One region of the Sedimentibacter sp. genome, then DNA from elsewhere that is predicted to be linked to it. Evidence: riboswitches for the same ligand, from Rfam matches in the RefSeq annotation. Region 1 holds a riboswitch; each other region holds the start of a gene.
What was found. A riboswitch is a leader RNA that binds a small molecule or an ion and turns the genes downstream of it on or off. The one in region 1 is predicted to bind molybdenum cofactor.
Positions count from the first base shown of each region.

Region 2: linked by a shared signal. The riboswitch ahead of AAGU76_RS02415 (S-layer homology domain-containing protein) and the one ahead of AAGU76_RS00520 (substrate-binding domain-containing protein) in region 1 are both predicted to bind molybdenum cofactor.
Region 3: linked by a shared signal. The riboswitch ahead of AAGU76_RS05595 (S-layer homology domain-containing protein) and the one ahead of AAGU76_RS00520 (substrate-binding domain-containing protein) in region 1 are both predicted to bind molybdenum cofactor.

Region 1 covers NZ_JBCFAS010000001.1:105,790-113,557, reverse strand. Annotated here, with positions in the region: gene AAGU76_RS00530 (ATP-binding cassette domain-containing protein) at 1-342, opposite strand, end outside; gene AAGU76_RS00525 (ABC transporter permease) at 344-1,009, opposite strand; gene AAGU76_RS00520 (substrate-binding domain-containing protein) at 1,019-1,903, opposite strand; molybdenum cofactor riboswitch at 1,958-2,074, opposite strand; gene megL (methionine gamma-lyase) at 2,175-3,374, opposite strand; gene AAGU76_RS00510 (sigma 54-interacting transcriptional regulator) at 3,396-4,937, opposite strand; gene AAGU76_RS00505 (ATP-binding protein) at 5,166-6,536, opposite strand; gene AAGU76_RS00500 (response regulator transcription factor) at 6,523-7,221, opposite strand; gene AAGU76_RS00495 (sulfite exporter TauE/SafE family protein) at 7,235-7,768, opposite strand, start outside.
Region 2 covers NZ_JBCFAS010000001.1:518,669-526,436, forward strand. Annotated here, with positions in the region: gene AAGU76_RS02410 (S-layer homology domain-containing protein) at 1-661, opposite strand, end outside; gene AAGU76_RS02415 (S-layer homology domain-containing protein) at 716-1,864, opposite strand; molybdenum cofactor riboswitch at 1,919-2,034, opposite strand; gene ortB (2-amino-4-oxopentanoate thiolase subunit OrtB) at 2,145-3,545, opposite strand; gene ortA (2-amino-4-oxopentanoate thiolase subunit OrtA) at 3,538-3,843, opposite strand; gene AAGU76_RS02430 (Na+/H+ antiporter NhaC family protein) at 3,905-5,341, opposite strand; gene AAGU76_RS02435 (sigma-54 dependent transcriptional regulator) at 5,498-6,871, opposite strand; gene AAGU76_RS02440 (transporter substrate-binding domain-containing protein) at 6,855-7,768, opposite strand, start outside.
Region 3 covers NZ_JBCFAS010000001.1:1,176,870-1,184,637, reverse strand. Annotated here, with positions in the region: gene AAGU76_RS05610 (ABC transporter ATP-binding protein) at 1-745, opposite strand, end outside; gene AAGU76_RS05605 (iron ABC transporter permease) at 745-1,752, opposite strand; gene AAGU76_RS05600 (Ig-like domain-containing protein) at 1,742-2,578, opposite strand; gene AAGU76_RS05595 (S-layer homology domain-containing protein) at 2,744-3,757, opposite strand; molybdenum cofactor riboswitch at 3,862-3,978, opposite strand; gene AAGU76_RS05590 (FAD-dependent oxidoreductase) at 4,133-6,760, shown strand; gene AAGU76_RS05585 (NUDIX domain-containing protein) at 6,773-7,267, shown strand; gene AAGU76_RS05580 (sigma 54-interacting transcriptional regulator) at 7,365-7,768, shown strand, end outside.

The sequences.
Region 1 (7,768 bases):
ACTTTTATATTTGTCAAATCTTTTCTGCAATTCTTCCTTAGGTGTCCTTTTGTATTTAAGGCCGCTTACAATGTTCTCGTAGGAAGTCTTGTTGAAAAGGTAAGGCTTTTGAACAAGTATGGATATTGAATTCCTCAAGTTTGCATCTAGCTTCCTGCCATCATAAAGGATGCTGCCCTCGCTGAGGCATTCAAGACCTGCCATGCAGCTCATAAGAGTGCTTTTCCCGCTGCCGTTTGATCCGAGTATGGCATAGATGCCTTTTGTAAACTCCAGACTTCCGATGTCAAGCACACGGCATGTATCGTAGTCCTTCACCGCATCTGATAATAATACCTTCATGTTACCTCCTCTGAACCCTGTACATCACCGTATTCACCAGAAATGATATGAACAGGAGCACAAAGCCTATAGCCACAGCTTCCTCGAAATTTCCCTTCCCCGTCTCAAGGGCGATGTATGTTGTCATGACTCTGGTTTTATTCTTGATGTTGCCTCCCACCATCATTACTGCTCCAACCTCGGAAATTGCCCGGCCGAAACCTGCCGTAATAACAGAAAGGAGCTGCATCCTGCACTCGCTTACAATAGTAACTAAAGTGCTCATTTTGTCTGCACCGAGTGATATGCATGTCAGCTCAATATTCTTTGCAATTTCTGAAATTGATGAAACTGTTAGTCCGAAAATAATGGGAAAGACCAGAAGAGTCTGCGAAATTATCATTGCCTCAGGGGAAAACAAAAGGCCGAAGCTTCCCAAAGGCCCCTTTCTGGAAAGCAGCATGTAAACTAAAAGGCCTATAAGTACCGGAGGCAGGCTCATGAGGGTGTTAGCCACCCTCATGATTGATTTTTTCAATTTGAATTCATTCAAAGCAACAACAATACCCGCAAAAAGTCCTAACACTGATGCTATTAAGGTCGAAGTGAGGGATACCTTTAAGGATAGCCCCACAACCGGCAGTATATCATTGTATGTAGTTAAAAATTCTTTGATAAATTCAAACATCAGCTCACCTTATTTCGCGTTCGGCACAAACAATGATTCTCCGAATTCTTCCTTGCCAAATCCGGCAATGAGTTCCTGTCCCTCGTCAGACAGAAGGAAATCCATGAATTCCTGAACCTCCTGTTCCTTTACAGGATACTTGTCCGGGTTCACCATCATCACCCCGTATTGATTGTACATCTTGTCGTTCTTTTCTGTCACTATGACCAGGTCAAGCTCATCCTTCATTGAAAGATATGTTGCCCTGTCTGTCAAAGTGTAACCCTGCTTTTCAGCAGCCATCTGCAGCACTGCACCCATGCCTGTTCCTGCCGAAACATACCATTCCCCTTCAGGAATGATGTTAAGTTCTTTCCAGTAGGATTTTTCCTTTGTGTGCGTTCCCGAATCATCCCCTCTGGAAATGAATGTTGCCTTATTTTGTTCAATAAGTTCAAAGGCTTTTATAGGATCGTTGGGAGCATTTGTCAACAGCCCTGCAGGATCTGATTCTGGTCCAACAATGATAAAATCATTGTACATAACATCAAATCTTTCCTTGGCGTATCCTTCGGCAACAAAAGCTTCTTCCTGGGCTTTTGCATGAACGAGAACTCCATCTGCATCTCCGTTTTTTGCAAGCTCCAGCGCAGCTCCAGTACCCTTGGCAACAACTTCAACAGTTATGCCTGTCTTTTCCCTGAAGATAGGAAGAAGGTAATCAAGAAGTCCTGAATCCTGTGTACTTGTTGTTGTTGCAAGAACAAAGCTTCGTTCCTCTGCAGGCTGTGCAGGTGTTTGTTCTGCCGGTTTTTCCTGAGCAGGCTGTTCAGCTTTAGGCTGCTCTGTTTTAGCGCATGCTGCCATTGAAAATATCATTGTCAATGAAAGCAAGAGGGCTAAAATGTTTTTCATCTTAGTTTTTTTCAAAATAAAAAAACCCCTTTCATATAATAGTATACGAAAAGAGAAATGCTGTAGATTTCTCCTTTCCAATGGGAGGCTTGTCTGTTTCCAAACAAACCCTTTCGGTTTGCGGCTCATAGCCTGGGCTTTAGACCCGCAAACTCGGAGATGTTACTTATACTATTTTATTAGGAAACCTAACAATTGTCAATGAATAATAAAAAAAACGGCCCGGAATGCTCCGGCCGTTTCGGATAACAATAAGTTTATTCGAATGAATTTACAGGATTTTGTCCAGTGCCTGCTTTAGATCTGCAATTATGTCATCGGCATCCTCAAGACCTACCGACAATCTAACCAGTCCTTCAGAAATACCCGATGCTGCCCTTTCCTCAGGCGTATACGGTGAATGAGTCATGGAAGCCGGATGTTGTATCAGTGTTTCGGTGTCGCCCAGGCTTACAGCCAGTGAGCAAAGTTCCACGGAATTCATGAGTATTCTTCCCGCATCAAGTCCGCCTTTAACTTCAAACGCAATCATAGCTCCCGGAAGGCTCATTTGCTTTTTGGCCAGCTCATGCTGGGGGAAGCTCTTAAGTCCCGGATATGCTATGGTCTTTACAGCCGGATGGCTTTCAAGAAATTCAGCAACCTTCTGAGCGTTTTGACAGTGCTTTTCCATTCTCACTTCCAGCGTCTTCATTCCCCTGTTGATCAGGTACGAATCAAAAGGACTTATTACCGAACCTGTCATGTCCTTTATGCCCACAAGCCTTATCTGGTCGATTAATTGCTTCCTGCCTGCGGCAAAGCCGGCAATAACATCCCCATGTCCGTTCAGATACTTGGTTGCAGAGTGAACCACAACGTCGGCTCCCATATCAAGCGGCCTTTGGATGTAAGGGGTGCAGTATGTGTTGTCAACAACGACGGTGCAGTCCTTATTGGTATGTGCGATTTTTGAAATTTCCTCGATGTCTGAAATAAGCATGTTAGGATTTGCAGGGCTTTCAAGATACACCACCCTTGTATTGTCCTTCATCGCCATTCTTACATTTTCCGGGTCAGATGTGTCCACAAATGTAACGTCAACTCCAAAGCGTGATAACCCATGATTCATGAATGCAAATGTGCAGCCGTAAAGTGTCTTGGCAGCCACTATGTGGTCTCCTGCCTTAACTATTGCCCAGATAACTGATGTTATGGCTCCCATGCCTGAACCCATGGCTACTGCAGCCTGGGCGTTTTCAAGGCTTGCAAGCTTATCTTCAACCTGGGAGCTTGTTGGATTTCCAAGCCTCGTGTAAATGTACCCGTCCTCTTCAAGCGCAAATCTCCTTCCGCCCTGCTCGGCGGAATCAAATATGAAGGTTGATGTCTGGTAAATAGGAGTTGCCAACGCTCCGTACTCATTTTTCCTGTAGCCCGCATGAACAGCTCTGGTTGAAAATTTCATCCTGCTGAGTTTTTCTGTATCCATTTGAACCTCCTTAAATAATCATTAATTTTCCTTGCGGATGTTGTATTTCTTCATTCTGTTAATAAGCATGGTGTGGGTTACCTCAAGGCTTCTTGCGGCTTCCCGTATGCTTTTGTTCATTTTAAGACTCTCGGTTATTTTTTTCTTCTCAAGGTTTTCAAGACACTCCTTAAGGGACGTGCTCCCAAGGGATTCCTCCGGAACAATGTCGTAGTTAAGCATAATGTCCCTGGCTGTAATTTCTTTTTCTGTAGAAAGAGCTACCGCCCTTTCAAGAACATTCTGAAATTCCCTGACGTTTCCCGGCCAGTTGTAGTTGAGAAGTTTTCTCATGGCATTTTGTTTTATTCCGTCTATTTCCTTGTGATATCTTTTTGAATGAATGCGGGCGAAATGTTCAAACAGTATTGGAAGATCCTCTTTTCTTTCCCTCAGCGGCGGAATGTTTATGTTGAAGATGTTTATCCTGAACAAAAGATCCAGCCTGAACTCCTTGTTTCTGACCATTTCGTCGATGTTTTGGTTTGTGGCTGAAATAAGTCTAACATCGAAATTAACTTCGCTGGCGCCCCCAACTCTTCTGACCTTTTTTTCCTGCAAAACCCTCAGAAGCTTAGCCTGAAGGTGCGGCGCCATTTCGCCTATCTCATCAAGAAAAACCGTTCCGCCTCCGGCAATTTCAAAAATCCCGGCCTTGCCTTCCTTTCTGCCTCCGGTGAATGTTCCTCCCTCATAACCGAAAAGCTCGCTTTCGAGAAGCTGGTCCGGTATGGCCGCACAGTTTATGGCAATGAAAGGCTTGTTCTTTCTCCTGCTGTGATTGTGAATGGCTCTGGCGAAAAGTTCCTTGCCTGTTCCGCTTTCTCCGGTGATGAGGACCGGCGAATCAGACTTGGAATAAAGCTTGCCCTGCTTGATGGCATCAAGCATTTTATTGCTTTCAGCCACAATGTCCTCGAATGTTATGGGATTGTCGTAACGGTTGAAGACACTTGTGCCGTCCATTTCATAAAACGACAGAAGGTAGCTGCTTAAAACGTTTTCTTCACTTGTGATGGGCTGCAGATTAACCTGGTACAGCTGGCTGCCTATTTCCATGGTGTCTTTTGTCATGATACTGTTGTTTCTGCTCATGTTAAGAAACGATACAAGCTTGTCGTAATTCATGTATTTTCTGATGTTGATTCCGGTGATATCCCTGCCGGATGTCATGAAAATCTTGTCAGCCGCATAGTCGTTCACATACTTTATGTCTCCGCTTCTGCTTAACAGTGTTACACCGTGAGGAATGACATCAAGAACCTTCCTCATTTCGGTATCTTTTTCCTCAAAGGGGAACAGCTCTATCTCCTCGAGACTTGACCAGCCGTCTAGTTCCTTCAGCTCCATTTTTATGTTTTCCCAAACACCTTCTTCCATGGGCATGAGCTTTATGTATGCGACGTAGGCATACACTTCCATCCATATGAGTCCCACGTCATGATTGTGAAGTACGCTCAGGGCCTCATAGGTAAGGTGAGGTCTGTCTTCAGATGCCGTAAGTTTTATTTTCTTAGCTTCCATAGTTTCCTCCATTATAATATGCATATATTGTGCCAACTGAAATTTGTTATAATCGTTGAAAAATGAACCAGTAAAAAAAAAACCGCTGAAAAAATGGAACAATATCATTCCATAATTCAACGGGTTTGTAATATTAATGCTCGCAATGGTTCAATATCGTACCTTATGGTATAATTTTAAACCATTATTTGATGCTTGCCAACAAATTATTTTTCATCTTTTATATTTTTATTCAGAAACTTCGTCAAACACTGCTGTAAATATGGCCCCTCCACCTTCCGGGCTGCTTACATCTATAGATGCTGAATGAAGGTCCAGTATGTTTTTGACTATGGTAAGACCGATGCCGCTGCCTTCTGTCTCGTGCCTGCTTTTATCTCCCCGGTAAAGCCTCTCAAATATGTACGGCAGATCTTCCCGTGCAATGCCCATGCCATTGTCTTTAACTTCCACCCATATTTTTCCGTCAGAATTTTTCAAGTGAACAGAAACTTCTCCGCCCTTTGGAGTGAACTTCATGGCATTGTGAATGAGATTGAAAAAAACCTGCTTCAGCTTGTCTTCATCTCCGAGAACTTTGAAACTTCTGCCCTCCATTGAAAAGTTCAGTGAAATGCTCCTCTTTTCGGCTTCCATGGCAAATTCATTATGAAGCTTTTCAATGATCTCATCAAGGCTTATGGGCTGGAAATTAAGACTCATGCTTTCAGTTTCAAACTTCTTCAACACATCAAGACTGTTAAGAAGCTTTCCGAACCTTATGATTTCATCGTTGAGCCTGATGAGCCTCTCCTCGGTTACCGGAAAAACCCCATCAATCATGGCCTCAAGGTTGTTCTGCAGCACATTGAGGGGAGTCCTGATTTCGTGGGATATGTCAGAAACAAGACGTTTTCTTAGCATATCCTGCTTGTTTAGTTTTTCAGCCAGTATGTTGACGCTTTGCCTCAAATCCTCAATTTCCTTTACATTGCTTGTCTCCTTGGTCTTGGTACCAAATTCTCCCTTTGAAAGCCTCACCGACATGTTTGCCACTTCCTTGATAGGTGCGGATATCTGCTTCGAAAAATACAGGCTTGCTGCCACTATTATCAAAAGAGTCACCACACCGCTGAGAGCAATGCTTTCATTTATGGATGACTTGAACTGTATGTCTTCCTCTGTCATGAGAAGGGGAGAATACTGCCCCACCTCCACGTATCCGATAACCTCCTGCCCATGATGGAGTTCAAACCTCTTGACGGAATATACTCCCTGCTCCTCTACTTTCATGTTTCCCAGGTTCAGCTTGTTTCTTATGTCGCTGGGATTCATTCCCCATATGGGTCTGTTGTCCTTGTCGTAAAGAGTAAGATTGTAGTTGCTCATGTATGCTTCGTGCATAAGCTCGATTCCTGAATCTTCGCTCCACTTTCCCTGGCTCGAGTACACTTCCTCCAGATATGTGGTTATGGATTCATATCGTTTGTTCTGAACATCCTCCATGTAGTGCTCGAATATATCATTTACCGTCAAATTTACGAACAGCATTACAAGAAGTATGGCGGCCAGGGAACATACAGTCAGAAGGACTGCAATCTTATTTCTAATTGAATGCATGAAGCTCACCGCCAAATTTATATCCTGCCTTGGTGACAGTAACAATATACTTTGGATTTCTTGTATCTTCTTCTATTTTCTTTCTTATGTTTTTTATATGCACATCAACAGTCCTGTCATAACCATCAAAGTCATATCCGAAAATCTTGTCTATAAGCTGTTCCCTGGACATGACCTTGCCCTTGTTTGCAGCCAGTGTGTACAGTATGTCGAATTCGTTTGGAGTCATGGGTACCTCTGTGCCTTTGACATTCACCGAGCGTTTTTCGTAATTGATTGACAAATTGCCGTCGTCATAGATGTATTCCGATTTGCCCTCTTCCTTTTCAAGCCTCCTGAACAGTGAATTCACCCTGGCAGTAAGCTCTCTTGGACTGAACGGCTTGATCAGGTATTCATCGGCTCCGATGTTCAATCCTTCAATTTTATCATCAAGGGTGCTTTTTGCAGTGAGCATGAATATGTGTACATCCGATTCCTTTCGGATTATTCTGCACACTTCCTCTCCGCTGATGTCCGGAAGCATCAAATCCAATATTATGAGTTTGATGTTGTTTTTTCTGGCTGTCTCTATGCCTTCGACACCTTTGCCGGCAAGGAAAACACTGTACCCTTCCCTTTCAAGGTATGCTTTCATTACATCCGAAACTCTTTCATCATCTTCGATGATTAAAATATTTTTCATTTTGGTCTCCTTATCAGTCAGTTATAAGGCCGCTTCTTATTTCCTCCAGGTCTGCGCTGTCCAGGTCAGGAACCGACTTGAAAATTCCAAGCAGTGTTCCTTCCTTGACTATTCCATAAATACCGTCTTCTTCTGCCTTAAACTGCACCTGGTTTAATCCTCTGCTTCCGTTAAAAAAAGCCTTCTCTTCGCCTGTCATGCCATCGATTATAGAAAACTTTCCCTGGAAAAAATCAAATTCTTCAAAGTCAAACTGGACTATTATTGTTTCGCCGCTTTGAACAACTCCAATAATAGGCTGCAGTTCATATCCGATTCCCTTTAACAGAATCTTGTTCCCATTTGCTTTATTGATCAACATTTCTGTAGGTGCTTCCTTTATGTTGCCGTAGATGCTGGAGCCTGCAGTGCTTTGTGTGCCTTCGTCCTCCAGAGGTCTTGCGCAGCAGCTCGGTCCAGCGCTTGGAGCAGGAAGTGTCGGATCGTACTTGTTTGTGTCCACAATTCCCAGGTCGTCCACAACCCTGATCACCCCTCCTATCATTCC
Region 2 (7,768 bases), 410 kb from region 1:
GTTCTCCATCCTGATCAATGTGCCTATAGGGTGATGATGCAGCCACTTGTCTTTCATCTCCCACAGTTATCCTGACAATGTCCTTGCCCCATTTTGACATGTTCATGTCATCAATAGAAGTCTGTCCGAAAACAAGTTTCGGAAAATCCTTGTCCAGGTTTACTTCTGAAATTGCCTTGTCAATCCATGTAACAGGGGGAACAAAATTATCCTTGGGAAAATCAGCCAGCACAGTTGTATATCTTGCAATCATCGGTGAAATCTTTGATTTGGTATTTTCAGTAAATTCGTCGTAGCTATATGCATTTTTCAGCTCGCTGATTGTCTTTGTGAACTCAAATCCGTCTGAACAAGTAAATTTAACTTCATAATCACTGTCAGCCTTGAGATTATTCTCTCCTATGATTTCAAAAAAATCATACCCTTTGGCTTTTACAATCTTGTGAAACCCAAGGCTGTTGTTTGTGGAATAAATCTTTTCAACCAATGAATATTTCTCCCAGTCAGTTGGAGAAATCCGAACATCCTCGTAAATACCGCTTCCCGTTATAATTAGGTCCAAATCCGCAGCCATTGCAGGGACATCGAACACGAATAACTGAAAAACCATGATGGATGCTGTCAAAAACAGCGCCAGCAGCCTAGACCTTTTGCAACTCATATCTACCTCCATATTAGAACAATGAGCGATGCAATTATCGCCCATTGCCAAGAATTACTGCGCAAACAAGGTGTTGAACACAACAACAGCCGCTTCAGCCCTGTTTACAACCTTTACAGGTTCAAAGCTGTCTCCGGCAACGCCTATAAACGCACCCTGAGCTTCCAGCCATGCTACAGCATTTGCAGCCCATTCTGCCACCTCTGTCTTATCAAGATATGCTGACTTTTCCATAACAAATTTAGCAAGCTTTTCCTTGGTGACTTTTTGGGTAGCAACTGCTGCATTAGCTGCAACAACAGCCATTTCCTGCCTTGTTATAGTTTTTTCTGGCCTGAACGTTCCGTCCTCATAGCCTTTGAACAAACCGGCTTCAACAGCAGCCTGCACGTATGGAGCCGACCATCTGTCCTTGGACAGATCACTGAAGGCACCTGAATATTCCTTATTTTCAAGTCCCAAAGCCATCACTGCAATCTTGCAGAACTGTTCTCTCGTGAATTCGTTTTGGGGAGCAAACAAGCCTCCTCCTATGCCGTCTATGATTCCTCTTCCTTCCAGGTCATATATTGCTGTTTCTGCATACTTATATTCATCTGATATGTCTGTGAATGATTTTTCATTGGCTGAATCAGGAGTGTGTGCTGTGCCGCCTGTCAAAGCAGCACTACCATCATCTGAGGCTGTTGCTTCACCAACTGTTATCTTATTGACCATCTTAAATACAGTACCGAATTCGCCTGCTTCCTTAACCTTTCTGTACACCGTTATTTCTTCGTTATCTGCGATTCCGTCGTTGTCTATGGCTTCCCCGTTTACTTCGTAAGCAAGGACGTAATCCAGATCATCATTGAAAATATCTGAAAGAGATTGTGGTTCTATGGCATATCCATCGGATGCTTCAAATATAACCGTAGCATTGTCAGCTATTACGCCTGCCTTTTCCTTCAAAACGTATTCAAGGCTCACACCTTTTACCTGTGCCGTCTTTTCACCTGTCTTGCTGTTGTAAATGTATTCCTGTTCAATTTGGGCTGCTGCAGGCATCTCTTTTAAATCACCCAGTGAGAGCAAAAGCGTTGTTGAAGTTCCAGCCACTGCTATTTCAACAGCATAGCTGTCTGTGGCTGCAATCGCTGTCACCTGTGACAGCAAAAGTGCAATTGCCAGTACAAGTGAAATAAGTTTAGTTTTCTTTAACATATTATTCCTCCATTTGTTATTTTTTTATTAAAAAACAGCATCCCCCCAATGGAAATGCTGCAAAAAAATTTCTCCTTTCCATCAGGAGGCTTGACCGTTTCCAATCAAACCCTATCGGCACGGGAACCATGAATGATTTTAGGTTCAGGTGCTCGGAGCATCTATTGGATAAATTATACCATTTATTATTATTAATGTAAAGTATTGTAAATTATTTTCGTTTAAATAAATTAAAGCGGCTGTACAAACTGACAGCCGCTTTATAAACATATTTGTCCTATTATGATTTTGCTATTACATTTCTTACAAACTCAGCATTTGTGTTTGTTTCTTCCGCAAGGAATTCTATGTCAGCATCAGTTGGTGAAACATTGTAGGTTGACACTGCATTTTTTATGAGTGACTTTCTCATGTGTGTCAAGTCCGCATCTTCTGCCTTTATCAGTGATGGATGTGACGGAAGGATTATGTTCTTTCCGGGCACTTCTTCGCTGGGGTTTCCGAATTTTATTTCTATGCCGTTTGATCTTGCAAATGACAGCTGCGGCTGAATGTGCTTGCCTGCTCCCGTGTATTCTGTTTCCTGAACTACTATGATCTGATCTTCATCAAGTTCCTGTGCCAGTGAGAATGCTGCTGTAAGAGCTGTGTTTCCTGCCGGTCCTTTTTCAAGTCCTTCAAGGCTTGCCAATGCTTCTGTCATGTAGAACACATCTCCCTGATGAACTGTCAGGTATCTTTCCATGTATCTTAACGGTCTAGCTGCCGAACGGGGTACGTCCGAACGGTCCGGCCATGTTGTAAACGGCATACCGAAGCCTGTGTGCCCTGTTGTGAATGACTTTCTGTTAAACTGATTGTCTGAAGCCATGTGAAGACCTGAAAGGTTTACGCTGGCTGCCACTATGTGTGACTGCGCTCCTGCCTTTCTTAAGCCTCTTGCTGTTCCCGTAAGGTTTCCTCCCCCTGCGTTTGTGGCTACCACATAATCAGGGTCCTTGCCGTATCTTTCTCTGAACTGCATTGCTAATTCATATCCGAGGGTTTCAACTCCTGCCACCGCAAACGGTGTGTACAGTGATGCGTTGAAGTATCCTGTTTCTTCAAGGATCCTTAAAAACGTGTAGAACAGTTCAGGTCCCACCGAAAGCTGAACAACCTCTGCCCCCAATGCTTCACAGGCCCTTGCCTTTTCTATTATTTCAGGCTGTCCAACTCCTCTTGAGTCGTAGCATTCCTGAACAACGATGCATTTCAGTCCGTACATGGCTGCCTGTGATGCAACTGCTGCTCCGTAGTTTCCGCTGGTGGCAGTCACAACTCCCTTGTACCCAAGCTTCTTGGCCATGTACACTGCCGTTGAGGCCCTTCTTGCCTTGAAGCTTCCTGATGCGTTGGATGCTTCGTCTTTTATGAATATTCTTGCTCCCTTGCCTTTTGGTGCAAGTTTTCTTGCCAGGGCAGAAAGATTTCTAAGTTCTATGACAGGAGTGTTTCCCACTCCGTGCTCTGACTGGATTTTTTGAATTTCAGCAATTGTGAATCCTGCTTCTGCCATCATTCTTTCATAGTCAAAGGCAATTGAACCGCTTTCAAACTGCGCAAAATCAAGTCCTGCAGCTTTCTTCATGATTTCCGGTCTTCTGGCCATGACTGCAGCGTAGCTCATATCTTTACTCATTTTCTGCACCTCCAAATAAGATGTCTCTTACTTGTTCGCTGACCCTCAGCAGTTCCGGCACAAACTTACCGAAATCATGTTTGTAATATGGATTAGCTTCCAGCAGCGTTCCCCGTTCTTCGCGCTTTGTTCTTGTCAGAACCGTAACTTCGTCCCCTATGTTTGCATCTTCCTGCAAATATCCCTTCACCCACAGTTCCAGCGGCACCTGTTTTGTGTCATCAGGAACCTGAGGGGCTCTTTGCGTTGGTTCCAATACATTTCTGTGAATCAGAACCCATTCTCCCTTTTTTATCATTTAAAACACTTCCTCGTATAATATTTTTAACTGCCATGCAAATGCATGGCAGTCATTATCTTTATGCTTCTTTCTTTTGTTTTGATACTTTTCCCATATTGTCGTTTTGTCCGATTCCAAGCATAACTGTAGCAAACATAACCGCAAGCATTGCATAGGAATAGAATACGTAAGGCATAACCTGGGTCGCAACCAGAGGTGCGCTGCTGTCAGCTGCAAAACCTAATGTATAAATCATAGCTGGTGTCCACGGCAGTGCGTAGCACAGAGTGTTTGACTGAGCATCCAGCAGGTTTGCAACTCTGTACGGGCTTATGCCGTGTTTGTCTCCCAGCGGTTTGGCAAATGATGCACCAACTGCAAGAATTGCAGGTGCATTAAGTCCCATGAGAGCTGAAAGAATTATTACCATGGCAGAAATTGTAAGTTCTGCTCCTATTCTTGTGTTGGCAACCTTGCCTAGAGCCTTTAAAAGCTTAACGTCTCCCTGACCCTGCCTCATGACGGAAATTGAACCGAAAAGCAGCAGTGCCAGAATACAAACCTGAATCATGCTGTTCAGACCTGCATATATTACTCCTCCTACCGTACGGTCAAGACCTTGTCCTGTAACAGACAGAAGAGCAGGTTTTACCGCATCGGCAACGTCTATCTGCACCACGTCGAACAAACCGGCTGCAACGCCTGTGGCAGCTGCAAGAACTGAACCTATGGTTGTGGCAATTATTATATCACCTGTCTTCACGGCTATTACTATAGTGATAATAACCGGCACCAGCATGATGAGGGTGCTTGGATTGTAGCTGTACGCTTCTGCTGCTGTCCCTGCAGATGATGATCCCGCTCCGAATATGAGTATGCACACAATTGTGATAAGACCTGCTGCCAGTGCATATTTAAGTCTTGATCTTACAACTCCTGGAACATCCACTCCCTGTGAAGTTGCAGAACAGATTGTGGTGTCAGAAACCGGTGCCAGGTTGTCGCCGAAGGCTCCGCCTGACATAATTGCGCCTGCCATAAGAGCCGGGTTGGCTCCCAATGCCACACCGGCAGGATATAATACTCCCATGCCTGCAGCGATGGTTCCGAAACCTGTTCCTGAAGCAGTGGCAAACACTGCTGATGCTATGAATGTTACAACAACGAACATGGTGCTGCTTACTCCCATACCTGCTGCTACGCCGGCTATGCCTGAAGCAAGCCCTGAAGTTCTTAAAATTCTTGAAAATACACCTGCAAACAACCAGCATACAACGGGTATGATGGCTTCCTTGCTGGCCATGCCGTCTATAACGGCATTTGCGTAATGAGCTTTGTTTTTTGCAAAGAAAAATCCTACGATGATTGCCATGAATGCCGGTACCCATAGGGCACCGTCTGAAATTGACCCGAATGTGAAAGTGGTGGTGATAATCAATACCAGAAATACCAGAAACGGAATGAATGACATCCACTCTCCGCCGTAAAACTCGAGTTTTTTACCTTGTGATTCCATGTTGTTCCTCCTAAGCTAAATTTGTTATTCAACAATATATAAGCAAAATGCATGCCAGCTTTTCATAAATAAATATCGTTGAAAACACGCAACCTTTTTAAAAAAGTGCCAGGAAATTTTTTTCCATGCGAAAAAATTTTCCTGGCACTTTTTTTCCTATCTGTCGGATTCGTTTATATATTCCTTTAGCTCAAGTTCGACTATCTTGTTAAAGAGCTGCCTTCTGCTTATTTCCATAACATTGGCCGCATGAGTTATGTTGTTGCCGCATTTTTTCAGAACTCTTACTATGTATGACTTCTCGAAGTTTTGCTTTGCCTCCTTATAAGTGAGCGTTTCTTCATCTTCCCCATCGATTCTTGACTTTCTGGCTCCTGAACCGGCTTCTGACTTAAGAACACAACCGCTTGACAAAACCACGAGCCTTTCGATAATGTTCTTGAGTTCCCTGATGTTTCCCGGATAATTATAGTTTAGAAGAAATTTTTTTGTGTCATAATCTATAGCGGTAATACCCTTTCCTGTCTCTCTGTTGAAGCGGTTGACAAAAAAGTTTATTAGGTCTTCTAAATCCTCCCTGCGCTCCCTAAGAGGCGGAACTTCAATTTCTATGGTATTGATCCTGTAATACAGGTCTTCCCTGAATCTTCCGGATTCAACAGCCTTGACCAGATTCTTGTTTGTTGCCGACACAAGCCGGAAGTCCACATCAATGAGCCTGTTTGAACCTATTCTTTCTATTCTTTTAGTTTCAAGAACTCTTAACAGCTTCACCTGGGTACCTTCATCCATGTCCCCTATCTCATCGAGAAAAATTGTTCCGCCGTTAGCTTCCTCCAGGTGACCGATTCTCTTTGAGGTAGCACCTGTAAAGGCTCCCTTTTCATGCCCGAACAGCTCGGATTCAATGAGACTGCTTGAAAAATACCTGCAGTTGATGGGAATGAAGGGCATGTTTGCCCTGCTGCTTCTGCCGTGTATGAGCTGAGCCACGATTTCCTTGCCCACTCCAGATTCTCCCGTTATCAATACGTTTGAATTGCTGGCAGCAACCAGGTTCACCATTTCAAAAACCTTCTGCATCTTTTCATTTTTGCTGATGCAGAGGTACTTGCCCATTTCATTGTCCTTGTTGATCTTACTTGTGTTTTGAAGTGAAAATATTTTCTGAACCTTTTCTATTTCAATGATGAGCTCCTCAGGATTGTGGCTTTTTATGAAGTATCCGAACGCACCTATTTTCATTGTCTGCACAGCAGTTTCAATGCTGCCGTATCCTGTCACCATTATAACTTCTACATTCTTTTCATATATTTCTTTGACTTCCTTTAGAAAACTCACTCCGTCCTTGCCGGGCATCATTATGTCCGTAATAATCAGAGGATAAAATTCCTTTTCCATCATGGCAAGGGCATCTTTTGCTGATGATGCAGCATCTATGCAGTATCCTTTTCTTGTCAGCAGCATCCTGTAAGTCTCTCTGTAATCATCATCATCATCCACAATCAATATTTTAAATAGTCCCGTCAATGTCTGCATTCCTTTCCATAGGTATTGTTATTTCAAATGTTGTCCCCTGTCCGACTTTGCTGCTAACCTGTATTTTTCCGCCTATTTTCTCCACTTCAGAATATACGATGAAAAGTCCCAGCCCGGTTCCCTTTCCAAGCTCCTTGGTGGTAAAGAACGGATTGAAGATGTTGCCCAGGTTCTCTTCTTCTATGCCGCAGCCAGTGTCCGAAACCCTGATAACAATGCTGTTATTCTCTATGTCTGCGCTTATATTAAGCTCTCCGCCTTCTTCCATGGCATCCACGGAATTTGATACAAGATTCAAAACAATGTGCTCTATGCTTTCTGCGCTTAAACGAAGCTCCTCCTGAATGCTGCTGACAAATGACACCTTAATGTTTTCTTTCTTTATTATATCATTGTGCATTTCTAAGATTTTTTCTATTGCTTTAGGCAGGTTAACCAGCTCTTTTTCATTACCTGACAGCCTTGAAAAGCTTAGTATATTTTCGATGATGGTTCCTGCCCTGTTGACGCTGGAGTCTATGAAATCCAGCGATTTGCTCATGGTCTCGTCTATCTTGTCGCAAAGCCGCAGAAGGTAGCTCTGAGTCCTTATTATTCCCAGAGGATTCCTTATTTCATGGGCCATGCCTGCAGCAAGCTGTCCAACTGCAATCATCTTGTTTGTCTGAAGCATCTGGTTGCGGCTGATCTTTTCTATGGTTATGTTCTTTATGGTTATCAGCACGGCGTTTTCAGCTCCTCTTAACAATTGGAAACTTATCTCATAGATTTCATTGCCGCACATGCATTCATTTTTTATGGTCTTTTGCCCCGAAAGGGTTTCTTCAACCATGCAGCCGGAACAGTCCTCACAGAACCTGTCCAGATATCCGGTGCAGTCCTCTCCTT
Region 3 (7,768 bases), 1.1 Mb from region 1:
TTGAATTGATCTGGTATGTCTGCAAAATGTTTTTTTCGTTTAATATTTTATAGGGCGTTCCATTTTCCTGGAATATGCCGTTGTTCATGAGGACCAGAGTTGTAGGGACGCGATTTGTTTCAAAATAGCAGGCATGGTTGGGAAAGTGAGTTGCCATCAGCACGGATATGCGTTGATTCTTTACAAGACCTGCTATTGTTTCAAGCACCAGCAGCTCATTTTTAAAGTCCAGGTGAGAGGTGGGCTCATCCATCACTATCAGTTCTGGCTGCTGAGCAAGGGCTCTTGCAATCATCACCAGCTGGCACTGGCCGCCGCTTATTTTAGTGTAAGGAACATCTGCCAGGTCTGAGATTCCAACTTTTTCAAGCGCTTCCATGGCAATATGCCTGTCGATTTCTGCAGGTGCTGAGAAAAGAGAGGTTTTGTGTGCCCTGCCCATAACCACTATATCCCTGACCATGTAAGGAAAAGACTTTTCATGATTCTGAGGCACATAGGCTATCTTTTCTGCAAGATTGGCTGGTTTTATGCTGCGGATGTCTTTGTTTCCCACAAGTATGCTTCCAGTATCCGGTTTTAAAATGCCAAGAACGCAGTCAAGAAGCGTAGTCTTGCCGCAGCCGTTGGGTCCTAGAACGCAAAACACCTCTCCTGGCCTTATGCTGAAGCTGATGCCGTGAAAAACATTCTTGTCTTTGTAGCTGAAGGAAGTGTTTATTACCTGTACCGTGAAATTGTCCATCACCATGATCCTCCCTTTGTTTTTTTAAGCAGATAAATGAAAAACGGGCCTCCAACCAGCGAAGTAAGTATGCCTATGGGTATCTCGCCGGCAGTCAGTGTTCTTGATATGTTGTCAATGGCTATGAGAAACGACGCGCCCAATGCACAGCTCACAGGTATGAGCCTGTTGTTGTCATTTCCTACGATCATGCGCCCTACATGGGGAATGATGAGCCCGACCCATCCGATGTTTCCGCTTACGCATACGGCTCCTGCAGTTGACAATGTGGCGAACACAATTGCAGCCAGTTTGTTCATGTTTGAGCTGATGCCCAGAGTATGAGCTTCCCGGTCACCCATTGAAAGCACGTTTATTCTCCATCGCATCATGATTAAGCCGGTCAGGCCAATGATCATCGGAGGAGCTCCGATGAGAATATCCTGGGCATTAGCAGAAGCAAAGCTTCCCATAAGCCAGAACGTTATGGCAGGAAGCTGATTGTAGGGATCTGCCATGTACTTCACCAGGGAAATCAGGGAAGAAAATATTGATGATACAACGGTACCGCCCAGCACAAGCATTATTGTGGGAGTAGTGTTGTAGATTTTTCCTATTGTATAGCTTAAGGTTACGGCAATTCCGCCGAAAACCAGCGCAAATAGGTACACTAAAAAAGAGGAGCGAGAGAACAATAGTATAGCCAGGGCAGCACCGAATCCCGAGCCGGAGCTTACCCCAAGCATCCCTGAATTTACAAGGGGATTGTGAAACAGTCCCTGAAATGCAGCTCCGCTGACAGCCAGGGAAGCTCCGGCCAGTGCTGATAAAAGTGCCCTGGGCATTCTTATATCCCAGATTATTGTTGCGTAGGTGTCGTTGACCAGTTCGTTTTTTAATAAAGGATACAGCAGAATTGACGGGATGTCCTTTAAGGGGACCGGATATCTTCCGTTGAACAAGGTCACAAGCACCAGCACAAATGGCGTTAAGAAAATAATTGTATTGATAAGCCGTCTATTTTTCATTTTTGTTCTTCTTTTTTTGAATTATCACGAGCGCAGCAGCCGCCACAACCAGTGCTGCAGCCATTGCTCCTGATTTCATGCTGTTTTTGCTGCCTGGTTCTTCTGCTGATACAGTCACAGATGGAGCATCTGAAGCTTTAGAAGTATCAGAGGGTTCAGACTCGGATGTGGCTGATTGGTTGGCGTATGCTTCCTTTGTCTGATTTTCATCCTCACTGTTTTCTGGTACAGGCAAAGCTTCTGCCGGCGGGTTTTCCGTTACTGAAGAGGAACCGGCAGGTTCTGCTTCAGTATTTTTTTCTCCTGCCGAAACCTGAGGATTTTCTGAGACTGTCTGCATTTCTTGAACATTATTGCTTTCAGCCACATTGCTTTCGTGTGTTCCCTGAGTGGTGAAAGAAACGTATGATGGCTCGCCTAGAGTACTACCGTTTTTGGCAAGCATGTCAGCCGATATTTCCACGGTGTAGGTTGTATTTTCTTTTAAGTCTGATAGGGGATCAATGTAGATTTCCCGCTTCTTATCCGGCTCAACCTGGTCATCAGGGAAAATCAGATTTGCTTCTACAATCTGATTGTTGCTATCCTTTAGAAAAATGCAGTTAAGATTGTTATCCTTTACGGAAAAATTGACCACATTCTTATTGAACAGCAAGGTGATTGTCACATCTGCCGGAACATCTTTGGAAGAGTCGGCAGGATTGGAACCAACCAGCTGAAAATCCACGCTTTTTCCGTCAACCGAATCTGATTCGCTGGCATACAGAGGGTATGAGCTTGCAGCAATTAATACTGCAAGAATCAATGACAACATTTTTATTTTCATAATCTCTCCGATATTTTATTTGTATTAAAAAAAACATATTTGAACCTGAGGGAAGACTTGGCTGCAAGGAGACGCGACTTCCAGACAGCCAGTCTGATTAATAATCATCCGGGGAGGGATATCATTGTACCGCTCAGTATAACAAAATATGTTTTGTTACCTAAATTATTTAACTGTGAAGCTGATCGTTTTGCCTTCGCCTAAAGTATTACCGTTGTTGGCTTTCAAACCTGCTCCTATGACTATGTTTACCGTTTTTCCGGATTTAAGCTGTGTCAATGGTTTAATGAAAATATTTGACTTTTCATCATCTGAATTTTCAATGCGGAAAATCTCACTTTCTATTACCTGTCCTTTGTTGTCCTGAAGTTTAACCTGAGTTTTGTTGTTGTCCCAGTACTCTCTTACTATTCCGCGATCAAAAACCAGCTTTATTATTATTTCGCTGTCCGGATTTCCATCTTCCAGCTTACCGAGCTCAACTGATTGATTGTTTTCGATTTCTACAAAGTATGCACCCAAAAGGTTAAGAGCAGCAACTCCGTTTCCTTTTTCTTCTGAAACCTGTTCAGCATCCTGCGGTAAAACTTCGTTTGGTTTTATGCTTAAAAGCAATGTCACTGCATCTGCGCCTGTAATTTTTTCAAAAGGTTTAATCTTATTTTTTCCTTCGAGGAGCCCTTTCTGCACATAGGCTTCCACTGCACCCTGTGCCCATGACGGTACATCGGATGCATCCTTGAAGTTAAGCATTTTTTCAGGTTTGTTTGACGTACCTGCATTCAGCAGCCTTATCGCCATTATGTATGCTTCAAGATTTGTTACATATCCTTCGGGGTCGAATGTGCCGTCACCTTTTCCAACAACGTACCCTGCACAAAAGGCCTTCTTAACTTCCTTATAATATGCTGAGTCAGTCTGGACATCTGAAAAGCTTATGTCCTTCTGTTCCTTGAAATCATACAAGGAATTAATCAAAGCTGTGAACTCTGCTCTGTTAAGGAACTTGTCCGGTTGAAAAGCTTCGCCCTGGTGGATTCGCCCCCAACCTGCTTCAAACCATTGCTCTTCGGTTTCGCCTGCTGCACTGCTCTGCGCGAATGCAACGGAAGGTAGCACCATAAGAAGAGTAAGGATTATTATTGTTGATAAACTGATTAGAGATAGATATTTCTTCATAACTTCCTCCTTGTTGTCTTTTGTAAAGGATAACATTCCTATCACATAAAAAAAACATCTTTCCGTGGAAAGATGCAGCATGCGTAAAATTGTGTACGCCAAGTAAGCCTGCAATTAATTTTACTTTCCAACGGGAGGCACAACCGTTTCCAATTATACCCTGACGAACTGCATCCATTGCCGAGGCTTTAGGTATCACAGTTTCGCAAAACTAATAAAGACGATATTTAATTAACACAATGATAGCATTTATTTCTTGAATTGTAAATAGTTTATTTTATAACAACATAAATTTTATGGCGCAAATCAATATTTGGTTTATTATCAGCCTTTCAAGGTATATATATATATAAAGGGCAAAAAGAAGGTGCTGTCATGAAAAAATTTCCTGTTGCCGCAGCAGCTATATTGGCGGTTGTTGCTGCTATTATTTTTATTTTGATAAATAAGGACTACATAATAAAGATTGCCGGCGAAAAATCGGGAGAAGAATCAGAAGCTGAGCTTGAACCAGGTGAAACATTGCCTGAAGACGAAACAAAAAACGCCAGAGACTATTTTACTGTTTTAAGTGATGTGAAATACACATATACTGAATCCGGATCAGGGCTTATCAGTGAAGTTTCTGTGGATTATTCATCTGATGATGCCATGCAGCTGAGGATTGTCTGTGACGGTTCAGTAAAGACTGCCGTTCTTGCGGTCAGGGAAGGTGAAGTATTTCTGACCCATCCCCAGAAGGAAGAATACTTCAGACAGAATATTATGAATAGTTGGAATGAGGGAGACATCATTTTAAAAGAGCCTATTGAGGAAGGAACACAGTGGCCGGTAAAGGGAGGGACAAGAAAGATCACTTCGCTTTCAGCATCTGTAAAGACACCTGAAGGCATGTTTGATGCGGTCCAGGTCACAACATTTCTGGATGGCAGGACGGTTACAGACTACTACAGCAGGGGTCTGGGTCTTGTTAAATCTGAAATAAGGGAGGAAGCTTCCAAAGACGAAGCACCCATCCTTGATCAGGAATATTCATCGGATAACCTGAACAGCAGCACAGCATTCGTACTTAACAGCATACAAAAAAATTACGTGTTGACTGAAGAGATAAATTATTACTTCCCTGACTTCAAAAAAATGAAGGTAAGAAGCTCTGCCAAAAAAACTAAGTTTCACACCAACGACATTACGGAGCAGGTCCTCACACATGATTACAGGAACGTTGTTTACGGTGACAGGCCGGTTTTATCAAATAACAGCAGCATAAACAAAGTTGATGTGGATCTTGACAACACACTGCATGTGGATTTAAGCAGCGGATTTGTTGATGATATGGACGTGGAAGCTATTTACGAAGGCATGATTCTCCAGAGCATTGCAAACACTATGGGAAGGTTTTTCAATGCCGAGCAGGTCAGGTTCACTGTTGAAAGCGAGGATTACAGGTCCCAAAACATCAGGATGCATCAAAGGCCCATGAAAGTCAGCTACCTGGATTTTCCACTGTACTTTGATGTTGTTGTGTACGGTGCCACGGCCGCTGGAGTGATGGCTGCAGTTTCTGCAGCACGGGAAGGAATGGATGTTGCGTTGATTGAATCAGCAGAACATGTGGGCGGGATGGTCACAGGCGGCTTGAGCTACACTGACCACGGCAATATCAATGTTATAGGAGGAATTACAAGGGAATTTTTCGAAGATGTGGGGAAAAAGTACGGCAGGAAAGTTATGTGGTACTACGAACCTCATGTGGCGGAGGAAGTTTTAAACGAAATGATTGAACGTGAGAGTATCCGCCTTTTCACGGGAAGCGCCCTCAGAGATCATAGGGGCGTGGACAAGGACGGCAGCACAATAATAAGCATGGAGACTGAAAAAGGCGATGTATTTTTTGCTCAGTATTTCATAGACAGCACCTATGAAGGAGACATGATGGCAGCATCGGGTGTGTCCTATGCCGTGGGAAGGGAAGACAATGACGACTTCGGAGAAAGTTTTGCCGGTGTTCTTCCTCCCCTGGGCAGGAACAACTTTTATTACAACCTGAAGGCTGAAGACGCAGAGGGTAAGCTGTATGGCGAAGTGTCCCTTAAGCTTCCCGGGCCGGCAGGGCAGGGTGATGACATGGTGCAGGCCTACAATTATCGCCTTATTCTCACAAACAATCCCAACAACCAGATACCATTCACAAAACCAGGGGATTATGACAGGGAAAGGTACCTTCTGTTAAGCTCATGGCTGGATATGCTTAAAAAAAGCGAGGGCAGGTCCATTAGATTTTCGGACGTGGCATATTTCGGGCCTCTTCCGGAAGGCAAGTACGATATTAACAATTCCGGGCCGTTTTCCACAGATTACATAGGGGGAAGCTTAAATTACCCTGAAGCAGGCTATGAACAAAGAGAAGAGATTAAAAATGAGCACAAAAATTACATACAGGGACTTTTATACTTCATTGGCAATGATGAGGCAGTTCCTACCGAGCTTCGTGAAGATGTGAAGAAGTGGGGATACGCGGCAGATGAGTTTACTGACAACGGATGCTGGCCGTACCAGCTTTACATCAGGGAAGCCAGGCGGATGAAGGGTGATTTTGTAATGACAGAACATGACGTTCGCAGGGACAAAATCAAGGATGACGTCATAGCCATGGGATCATACAACATAGATTCACACAACGTCCAGAGGTATATGACGCTGGACGGTTTCGTGCTTAACGAAGGAGAAATTCAGATACCCGTAACGCCGTACCAGATACCTTACAGGGTTATGCTGCCAAAAAGAAGTCAGGCGGATAACCTTCTGGTAACCGTGTGCGTATCTGCCACACACATAGCATATTCATCCCTGAGGATGGAACCCCAGTACATGATGATGGGTGAAGCTGCTGGGATTGCAGCGTCCTTGTCCGTGAAGCAAAGGACGGAAGTTCAGAACATAGATGTGGCAGAATTGCAGAAAATACTTGTTGAGAACGGCGCAGTCTTTAAGACAGCCGAATAATGGAGAGATAATATGAGATTGAGAAGCATTACAACAGCTTTTTTAAAAAACGGCGGTGATTATCTATTGATGGAAAGATCGGGAAACAATCATCTCATGCCTGGGTACTGGTATGGAGTTGGAGGACACATTGAGCCAGGTGAAATCAACAGGCCGCGAAATGCAGTTGTCAGGGAAATTTATGAAGAGACAGGCCTTGCGGAACATGACATTGATAACCTGCATCTGAAGTACATTCTTATGAGAAGGGGAAAAGAAGAAACAGTCATTAACTATATATTTTTCGGTGACGCTAAAAAAAGGGCGGTTGTTGAAAACAACGAGGGAACGCTTAACTGGATTCCTGAAGAAAATGTTTTGAAGCTTAAATTTGTTGATGCGCTTAGAATTTCACTGGAGCACTACATGAACGGAAACTTAAGCATGGATGAAATTCTTGTGGGGGTGGTGGGCAAATCGGGAGGGCAGTCTGCGGTTAGCTGGAGCGCACTTCAAAATGTCGATTGATTTTCAGCTATCACTTCAATTTAATGGTATGATTGTTGTAGGATTTATAAATATGTGGTATCATTGATTAAAGGATGTAAGTAAAGGGGATGATAATTTGTTCAGCCAGTTAAAGGAAACATGGAAATCTTACGTGGAATGCGGCACCGTGTCGGATGACATAAAAGCTGATGTTCTCCAGTCATGGAAAAGATGCGAGAGCATGGGTGTTGACTACAGGTCCGGAAAAGGGACAAAGGTAGCAGATGAAGTGCTTAAAGAAAGCATGTACAACAAGAGGGAAATGATAAAGCTTACCCGCCCGATCATGGAAAACGTTTATGAAATGGTTAAGGGAACAAGCTACAGCGTTGTGCTTACAGATGAGAAGGGAATAATTATCGACCTGATTATAAACAACGACATAAAGGACATACATGACAACCTTAATTTTGTGAAGGGCTCCCTGTGGGATGAAAAAAGCGTGGGAACCAATGCCATAGGAACATGTCTGACTGCAAA